Regions from separate parts of the Priestia sp. LL-8 genome, predicted to be linked through region 1. Evidence: riboswitches for the same ligand, from Rfam matches in the RefSeq annotation. Region 1 holds a riboswitch; each other region holds the start of a gene.
The links. Region 1 has a riboswitch for cobalamin ahead of metE (5-methyltetrahydropteroyltriglutamate--homocysteine S-methyltransferase). Riboswitches for the same ligand answer to the same signal wherever they lie in the genome.

Region 1 (3,209 bases):
ACTGATTTTGTATTGTCAGGAGGCGCGGGTGCTCCCCTTGATTTTGAGCCGCCTTTAATTTTAAATAATTATAATTTTACGGAGTTTTTTGTTAGCCGGTACGACATTTTAGGACCTCTTCTTTGGAAGGATTTTGGACGACCTCGAAGAAGTTGTTTGTAAAAACAAGAAAGTAGAAAGCTAAGTTTAATAGAGAGCCTGCCTGTGAATCACAGGCAGGCTTTTGGAAGATTGTGCATAATGTTTAAAGAAACCTTGTAGCAGAAGGCTCAGTCAAACGTTATAATAGATAGTGAATGATGATATATTCTCTATATTTGTCATATATTTGTATTACATATGTAATTGAAGAAAAACATTCACTTGATATACTGTTTAATGACTTAACTTTATCTTAAAATTTACAGTGAACTGCCTGCTTATAGAGGATTAGAAGATACACAGCAAATGGAGGAGCTATCATGGCAAACGAAAAGATGCAAGAAGGACTTAATCGTTTTATTAAGGAAGATTTAAATGACCTTTTAGGTAGACTGTTCCCTTTAATGGACCGGGAGTGTGCGGAAGAAAAGAGAATGCTTATCGAAACCGCGGTAGAGTACATCTATTCTTCAGGGTATCATCAAGGAGCAAAAGACTTGATCGAAACACATCGAAAAGATGATTACAAATTGTTAAGGCAAAAATTAGCGTCAGCACCTCCTGAAAACTGATTTTTTAAAATTTGTTTTGACAACGTAAATGTAAGGTGTTAAGATAACTCTAAATTCAAAACATTATAAACAATTAAAACTCTTATTGAGAGAGGCGGAGGGACTGGCCCTGTGAAGCCCGGCAACCATTTAACAATTTTGTTAAAAAGGTGCTACATCCTGCAAAGCGTACAGCTTTGAAAAATAAGAGAGGATTTCATAGATACTATGCCTCTCTATTCATGATAGAGAGGCTTTTTATTTTATGTGAAGGTGTTTTGAATAAACAATTTCATAGAAATGCATCAGGTGCTGTGTAACGAATGTACGCAGCTTAAAAGGGAAGACCGGTAAAAAGCCGGCGCGGTCCCGCCACTGTAATGGGGAGCAACTTATTAACCACTGTTTCATGTTGAAATGGGAAGGGATAGGAAGCGATGAACCTAAGTCAGGAGACCTGCCTGTTGTATGCACTTAAGCTCTACGGGATATAGAGAGGAGTGAGGAATACGTGTTGAGAAAAACAGGCTATCTCAACTTTAGTTAAGTATGCGTATCATCTCTCTTTTCATTTCGAAAAGAGAGATTTTTTAGTTTACCGATAAAAAAATATACAGGGAGTGGAAAAAATGAGCAGTGTAAAAAGTTCAAATGTAGGTTATCCAAGAATTGGTGAAAAACGAGAATGGAAAAAAGCGCTTGAGCAGTTTTGGGCAGGAAAGCTAGAGAAAGATATCTTTCTGCAGGAAATGGAGGCTCTTCGTCTAGGGCATCTGAAAAAACAGCGTGATGCAGGAATTGAATTGATTCCAGTCGGCGATTTTAGCTTATACGATCATGTGTTAGATACAGCTGTTATGTTTGGTTTGGTGCCAAAGCGCTTTGAGTACGAGGGAGGACCAGTATCGCTTGAAACGTATTTTGACATTGCGCGAGGAACAAAAGGTGCAGTAGCCTCTACGATGACAAAATGGTTTAACACCAATTATCACTATATCGTACCAGAGCTAGAAGGACGTAAGCCGGCTCTCGTAGAAAATCGTCCGCTTCAATTTTACAAAGAAGCAAAACAAAAGCTAAATATCAAAGGAAAGCCCGTTATTTTAGGTCCGGTAACATTTGTAAAGCTATCAAAAGGATATAAAGAAAGTGAGTTTAAAAGAGTAGTTGAACAATTTATTCCTCTTTATGCAACTATCTTAGCGGAGCTTCAGGCAGAAGGAGTAGAGTGGGTACAAATAGATGAGCCGGTTTTAGCTACAACGCTATCAAAAGAAGACCTAGCGCTGTACAAAGAAGTCTATCAAGCTTTGAAAAAAGCAGCACCGAACGTCAAAGTCATTTTGCAAACGTATTTTGACAGCGTTGATTACTACAAAGAAGTTGTGTCTCTTCCTGTTGAAGGAATTGGCTTAGACTTTGTACATGACCGAGGAGAAAATCTCACTGCGCTTAATAAATATGGGTTTCCGACTGATAAAGTGCTGGCAGCAGGAGTGATTGACGGACGAAACATTTGGCGTGAAAACTTGGACGAGCAGCTTTTAACGATCAGTGAAATTGAAGAAGCCGTATCAAAAGACCGTTTGATTCTGCAGCCTTCATCGAGTTTATTACATGTTCCTGTCACGGTAAAAAATGAAGAAACCATTGAGCCAGTGTTAAAAAATGCGCTCTCTTTTGCAGATGAAAAGCTAAAGGAAATCACGCTTTTAACAAAAGCGGTGCAGCAAGGAAAAGAAGCAATAGAAGAAGAAATAAACGTAAGTAAACAGGCGATTCAAGCATTAAATGGATCATCTTTCCGAAACCATCAAGACGTGCAAAAAGAGCTGAAGCAGCTGGACAGCTATAAAGCTAAGCGCCAAACGCGGTTTGACGTACGTCAACGCGTTCAGCAAGAAGCTTTTCAACTGCCGCTTCTTCCCACGACAACAATTGGAAGCTTCCCGCAAACAAAAGAAGTGCGACAACAGCGTCTAAAGTGGCGTAAAGGCGAGTTAAGCGATGAAGCATATGAAGCGTACATTAACGATGAAATCAAAAAATGGATTGAAATTCAAGAAGACATCGGCTTAGATGTCCTTGTGCACGGAGAGTTTGAGCGTACGGACATGGTTGAGTACTTCGGTGAAAAATTAGGAGGCTTTCAGTTTACGAAGTTTGGCTGGGTGCAATCATACGGTTCTCGCTGCGTAAAGCCGCCGCTCATTTACGGAGATGTATCGTACGAGCAGGCGATGACGATCAAAGAAACTGTGTATGCACAGTCTCTAACAGATAAGCCGGTTAAAGGAATGCTGACGGGTCCGATTACGATTTTAAACTGGTCGTTTGTACGTGATGATATCCCGCGCTACGATGTCGCAAATCAAATTGCGCTTGCTCTTAGAAAAGAAGTAGAAGCACTTGAAAGTCAGGGCATTTCAATGATTCAAGTAGATGAACCGGCGCTGCGTGAAGGATTGCCGTTAAAACGAGAAAACTGGGACAGCTACTTAAACGCTGCGGTGTATG
Region 2 (3,209 bases), 1.5 Mb from region 1:
CTTGCTGAGACGCTGCAACTGAGATGCTGTCCGTAGATGTTCCCGTAGCAATCGTCTTTGTAGCTGGATCTATGACACCCAGCTGTGACAGCGTTTTTGTTTTGGCTTCTGTAGCCGCAATAAAAAGCTGTAAAAACGCAGCATCCGTAAGCGTGCCTTCCACGAAAAAAAACATATTAATTGTACCGGGAGAGGAATAGAACGGGACAGCTTCATCAGCTGTAATATCCACTGCGTTTCCTACGCCAGCCGTTATCACGGAAGCTACTCTTACTCCGTAGCCTTCATAACAGTAAATTGCTCTTTCTTTTAACCAAACGGCTGTCATCAACCCTACGATTTGCTCATGGCGAACATTTTCTTTCATCAAATATTGCTCATACTCTAAAGAAGGCGTATCTGAATAATAGTCTTTATGAACAAATCGATTGTAAAAGGTGTCCGTTTCCGTGATGCCTGTTCCTAAAACGCCTGAGCTGTATGTTTTATAAGAAGTCTCGGTTTTCATGATTAAAAGCTCAGGCCGTTCTTCAATTTTAAGATGTGAAAAGGGACCAATCCCCTTTTCAATTCGAACTGGAATATGGTCCCTCTTTTTATTTATTGTACACCTCAGGGTATACTGCTTTTGCTAAGTCCTCTAAGCCATCTACAATACGAGGTCCTAAGCGGTTGATTTTGTTTTGATCAACCTTCTCGATGTTACCCTCTTTTACAGCAGTCATGCTGCTCCAAGCGGGACGCTTCATAATCTCATTTTTGTCTGCATCATACGTTGCGATAATAACGTCAGGGTTTAACTTAACAACTTGCTCTTCAGAAAACTTAACCCAACCCTTTTCACTAGCAGCTACGTTATCAGCACCGATCATAGTAAGCATTTCGTTCATGAACGTACCTTTTCCTGTTGTATAAATCTCAGGAGCTCCTGATACCTCTATCCATACTTTTTTACGATCTTCTTTTGAAATCGTTTTTGCTTTTTTCTCAATTGAAGCTACTTTTTCTTTCATGTCTTTAATTGTTTGATTAGCTTCTTTTGTTTTACCCGTTAATTTACCGATTTGCGTAATAGAATCATAAACCGTATCAAACGTTGTTGAATCTTTTACAACAAATACCGGAATACCCGCACTTTCAATTTGTTTAAATACTTCATCCGAAACGCCCATACTTGAAGCGTGTGCCAGGACTAAATCAGGATTTAAAGCGATAACTTTTTCTGCATTAACGTTCATATCTCCCACCTGCGCTTTTTTCTTTACGCTTTTAGGATAGTCATCGTTGCTTGTGACACCGACTAATTCTTTTTCAAGGCCAAGGGCATATACAATCTCCGTATTACTTGGCATTAATGAAACAATTTTCTTAGGCTGTTTTTTCAACGTAATTTCTTTATCACGTGCGTCTTTTACCTTTACTGGAAACGCAGCTTGTGACGTTTGTGCTGTATCTTGCTTCGTTTTTTTATCACTGTTGCTTTGGCTGCCTGCACCGCATGCAGCAAGTACGATGACTAACAGTGCAATAATGGAATACGAAAGCCATTTTTTCATTTAAATACTCCCCCTATATATTGTTCATTGTGAATACGAAACCTCCACGTTAAAGAAAAAGCAAATGATCATGCAAAAAGCAGCGCTATCCCGTTTTTCCGCTTTGACTATGTATACTGCTCGCCGGCAGCTTCAAAATAAAAAAGCTTTACTTTCAATTGAAAGCAAAGCAGGTAACGTCAAGATAAGCAGGAAAAGAATCCGTTCACTATACTTGATATGTATGTTCATTACCCTGCTTCACCCTTCCTCGAAGGTTTCACAGCTAACAATAAGGCAGGTCTCCTGACTTACGCACAAAGCGCTTACAGTGGCGGGACCGCGCTGGTTTTTCACCAGACTTCCCTTTTCACTCAATCTTTAAATTGAGACCTTATTGCTTTACGATTATTCACTTGTCCTAGTATACCCCACTCATCGAAAAATGGAAATAGCCATTCTCATAAAAAAAAGCTGCGAGAATGCTCTCGCAGCTTAGGGAATTAAAGAGTTGCTAAAAATTCACGGACCGCTTCAGGCGTTTTAGCATTTGCACTGTGCAGGTGCGCAATTTTTTTACCGTTTTTATATACAAGAAGAGAAGGAATACCCATTACATTGTTTTCAGCAGAAAGTTCTTCAAACTCATCCTTGTCAATTTTAAACCATGCTTTATCTGTATTTTCGTCAACGATTTCATCAATGAACATATCCAAACGTTTGCAATCAGGACACCACGTTGTCGTAAAAATCCCAACGCTTAGTGTTTCGTTCTTAATTTGTTCGCGAAATTGTTTTTCTTCCGTAAATTGTTTCATTGTGTTACCTCCGGCATCTATTCGTTCCTTCTCACTATTCTATGGTAAGAAGTCTGACTTCATTATAAACGATTTTTTTATCGTTGTGCTAATGTTTCAGCTTATTTAGACCATAACGGTTTTAGACGCAAAAAAATGCTAGCTTAAAAAAAGCTAACATTTCGAAATCGTAGAATGTTGTGTCTATTATCAGCTAAACCATTTAGGCGGCATGTTTCGGTTCCAATAAATTTTCCCTAAATCATAATGCTTTTGAAAATTATCTGCAGCCGCATGATAGTGAAAATTAAACCAGTATCCATCTTTTGGAGGATTTTCGCGCCGTACATGAAACCGTATTAAGTCCTGACCGGTTTCCCGGTCATATACATGGAAAATCTTTTCACCGTAGCCAGCAGCAGGATGCTCGCTTATCTCGAGATTCTGAATTGACTGTTCACGTTCAGTGCCAATGTCGGTCAGCACTTCTTCAATTTTAGGTAACACTGCTTGACGAAATTCATCTTCAATGACAGGCCCAATTTTTGTTCCGAATTTTTCCACTGACTGTTTTTCAGCTGATTCCATTGCATACGTAACAAATGATGAAACGTCTTCATATTTTGGTTCTTCATATGGCAAATGAATATCTTCTATAACAGCTGTGACAGGAGTTGTTTCTCTTACATACCCTGCTTTATGTTGCTTGTCCGCTTTTGCATCATCAACGTATAAATATTCTGGTGGAGTGACAAGCCCAAATGTAAATACTGTAATAAATACAACTAGCATTCTTTTTATCCATCTAGGCATTCGTATCTTTCCTTTCTCATCTTTTCCCATATGGTCTTTTCATATCGTAAAATTCATTATCATA
Region 3 (3,209 bases), 840 kb from region 1:
GAACAGCACCGTAACAGGCCATACCGCATCCATTAATACCAAGCTTCAGCTCTTTTGGCATGTCCATTCCGCCGAGGCGCTTTTGTAATTCTTCCGTATGTGGGATGGCGTCGCTTTTTTCTCCATCACAAAAATCACACGCTTTAATTGTAAACACGTCTCCGACCGGAGATAATAAAAAGGAAGCTGCTTGAAGTTTTTCAATGATCACATCTGGATGAGCCGTTGGAATTTGCAATTTAATTTGATGATCAGGCGTATACTCCATCGTACCTTTTTCACCAACAACTTCTGCTAGTGTTGTCATTTGAACGGGCGTAAACTTCTTATTCGCAAGCCCTGGACTAACCGCCACTTCAAAAATAGACTCTATTGGCTGATGTACGACCGGAGAAGTAGTTTCACCTAAAATTGCTTGAAGCGCTTCTTCTGCAAGAGCTCGTGAAGCTGTTTTTTCTTCTTTTTTATTCTGAACAGCTTCAATAGCTGAAGCCGTTTGCTGTACAGTCTCCTCTTGATCAAGAGCCCATGGTTCTGCTTCTTTTCGAAGTCGCTGATGCGGTCTTAGCGGCTGTTCCGTTTGATTGAGGGTATATTTCCGCTGATACCCTCGCGGTGTAATCATCAAATCGTCATAAAAGAACGTAGATGAATTCCCAACAACAACGGTAGTCAGCATACCTATTTCATGGTTTAACATATCTTTTAAGTTCGTCATTACGACTTCTTCACGGTCACGATAAGCGCTTTTCACAAGGCCAACAGGCGTATCAGGAGAACGGTACTTTAATAGAATCCTCTGCGCTTCCACAATTTGTCTTGTTCTTCTTCCGCTTTTCGGATTATAAAAGGCTACTACAAAATCTGCTTGTGCAGCTGCTTCAATTCTTTTTTCAATTAACTCCCAAGGTGTAAGATGATCACTCAAACTAATCGTACAGGCATCATGCATCACGGGCGCCCCAAGGAGAGATGCGCATGAATTAATAGCCGAAATGCCAGGAATTACTTCCAGCTCTACGCCCGTTTCTTTTTTCCATCCTTTTTCGATCAACACTTCATACACAAGGCCGGCCATTCCGTATACTCCTGCATCTCCGCTTGAAATGACCGCCACTGTTTTCCCCGCTTCAGCTTGCTTTACAGCTTCTTGTGCACGGCTTACTTCTTCGGTCATTCCTGTACTAATAATTTGTTGATTCGTTAACAGTCCTTGAATTAATTCCACATAGGTTTTATAACCAATGATCATATCACTTTCTTGAATGGCTTCTCTTGCTCGCTGTGTGATATGCTCAAAGCTTCCTGGACCGAATCCAATAACTAGTAGTTTACCTTTCATGCTAGCTCCTCCTTTATGCGTTACTTTTTACTTTGTCAATTCCTTCTATGGAGTCACTGTTTTCTGGAGAAACGAAACCATTTTGATCATATTCATAAATAAGCGATTCCTTTATACTGCAGCCCCCTGCTAAATGCTCTTCAACAATTCGATGAGCTACGTTTTCAGTGACCTGCTTGTACCAATCTCCTGAAGGGTACACGATAGCTACAGGAGCATCTTTGCATCTTCCGTTACAGCGCGTGCGGGTTGTATGAACCGCTTCATCTAGATTCAGTTCGGTCACTTTATTTCGAATAGCCTGCGTGGCTTCTTCTCCACCTTTTCTCATACAGCTGCTTCCATTACAAATCAATACGTGATGCTTTGTTGCATTCAAGTTCCAAGTCGTCACACTCATTCTCTCCTTTACTAAAAAAACGCCTCTATCAATGATAGAGGCGCAGAAAATTCAAACTAAGTTTTTGCACTTCCACCTATATCCCGTAGGGTAAGCTTCGCATTAGAAAAAGGCTGGTTTCCTGACTTCGATTCATTACTTGATTGCGCCTTCCCGAATACAGTGGCATATGCAATCAGCTCCTCTTCACAGTGGCGGGTACCGCGCTGGCTTCACACCAGACTTCCCATTTAACGCAATGTGGTCATTGCGCACCTTTTTTGCACGATATGTAGTTTTAGGATATGAGAAAAACCCGCTTCGCTAATATGCGAGCGGGTAAAACGTCAGAATAAGAGTGTACACGAATGCCACTTTAAGCCAACGTTTCCCTTCCCGCTCCCCGGAGAAATAGAAACTTCACAATAAAGACAGGTCTCCTGACTTGTGTATCATTCTACTTGAGAACCTTCCCGTGATTTTTTCACAGTGGTTATACTCGTTCGTCCACACTTACAGTTGCGGGGGCAGTACTGGTCTTACACCAGTTTCCCTATTAAGCCTTCTTGGCATCTTTACTGTTGCTGTTTGATATATATGAACCTTTTAAACTATCAGAATAATAGAAGTAACTACCATATCATAGCGTACATTTTTTTTTATTTCAACTCTATTCTTTTCGTAAGATACAAGAAGCTATAAAAAAACAAGAGCATAAAGTCAGCTCTTGTTTTTCATTATATAGCTACTAATGTTAAATGAGGATCATTATAATACACGACTTCTGAAAGAACTTTACAGCCATTTGTTTTTGCAAAAGCTTCTCTCGCCTGCGTTTCAGTTTCAAATTCAAACATTTTCATTTCTTTTCCAGCATACACCGTCAGTACCCACATGAAAAGATTCGCCTCCGATTATTGTAGTGATCGCTATATCCACATTATGACGAAAGCATTTCCTTTTGAAAACCCATTCTACAAAACTTGTCACAAGAAACTTTTAAAAATTTAAAAACATTTTAACTTCTGTAAATGAACAAAATGTACAAAAGGTTGAAGTAGTATTATACCTCTTTAAAAAAGGTGCTTTTTTACCAACTGTTGCTTCACCAGTAAAAAAATATATAGTATTTATTAAAAAAAGAAGCCGGACAGTCGGCTTCTTTTTTAGGAAAGGAAAGTACAGACATCACAGTCCCGTCCCGCTCTTTGTTCTGCATAAAAAATACACTAATTAAATATTCCTTTCTTAAAGCAGAACCATGTTTGACTGCACATAGTGGTGAAGAAGCTTATACGTATGGTTCAATGAATCTTGATGCGTTCTCTCAAACGCATGAGAAGAATCAATTCCTGGACCAATTAAGCCGTGTACGATGTCATGCCCCGCACGAATAGCAGCAGAAGCATCTGATCCGTAAAACGGATAAATATCTAATTTATACTGAATATCATGCTGCTTAGCTAGCTCCACCAAATGCTTTCTCAA

Region 2: linked by a shared signal. The riboswitch ahead of U9R83_RS09675 (ABC transporter substrate-binding protein) and the one ahead of metE (5-methyltetrahydropteroyltriglutamate--homocysteine S-methyltransferase) in region 1 are both predicted to bind cobalamin.
Region 3: linked by a shared signal. The riboswitch ahead of U9R83_RS12950 ((2Fe-2S) ferredoxin domain-containing protein) and the one ahead of metE (5-methyltetrahydropteroyltriglutamate--homocysteine S-methyltransferase) in region 1 are both predicted to bind cobalamin.

Annotation. Positions count from the first base shown of each region.
Region 1 covers NZ_JAZAQH010000001.1:3,385,883-3,389,091, reverse strand. The annotation lists gene U9R83_RS17590 (metallophosphoesterase family protein) at 1-162, shown strand, start outside; gene U9R83_RS17585 (hypothetical protein) at 462-713, shown strand; SAM riboswitch class I at 793-903, shown strand; cobalamin riboswitch at 983-1,171, shown strand; gene metE (5-methyltetrahydropteroyltriglutamate--homocysteine S-methyltransferase) at 1,322-3,209, shown strand, end outside.
Region 2 covers NZ_JAZAQH010000001.1:1,913,885-1,917,093, reverse strand. The annotation lists gene U9R83_RS09680 (adenosylcobinamide amidohydrolase) at 1-508, opposite strand, end outside; gene U9R83_RS09675 (ABC transporter substrate-binding protein) at 597-1,556, opposite strand; cobalamin riboswitch at 1,815-1,947, opposite strand; gene U9R83_RS09670 (thioredoxin family protein) at 2,039-2,353, opposite strand; gene U9R83_RS09665 (YpjP family protein) at 2,543-3,145, opposite strand.
Region 3 covers NZ_JAZAQH010000001.1:2,545,221-2,548,429, forward strand. The annotation lists gene cobJ (precorrin-3B C(17)-methyltransferase) at 1-1,342, opposite strand, end outside; gene U9R83_RS12950 ((2Fe-2S) ferredoxin domain-containing protein) at 1,356-1,736, opposite strand; cobalamin riboswitch at 1,837-2,016, opposite strand; cobalamin riboswitch at 2,135-2,313, opposite strand; gene U9R83_RS12955 (hypothetical protein) at 2,459-2,617, opposite strand; gene U9R83_RS12960 (M42 family metallopeptidase) at 2,970-3,209, opposite strand, start outside.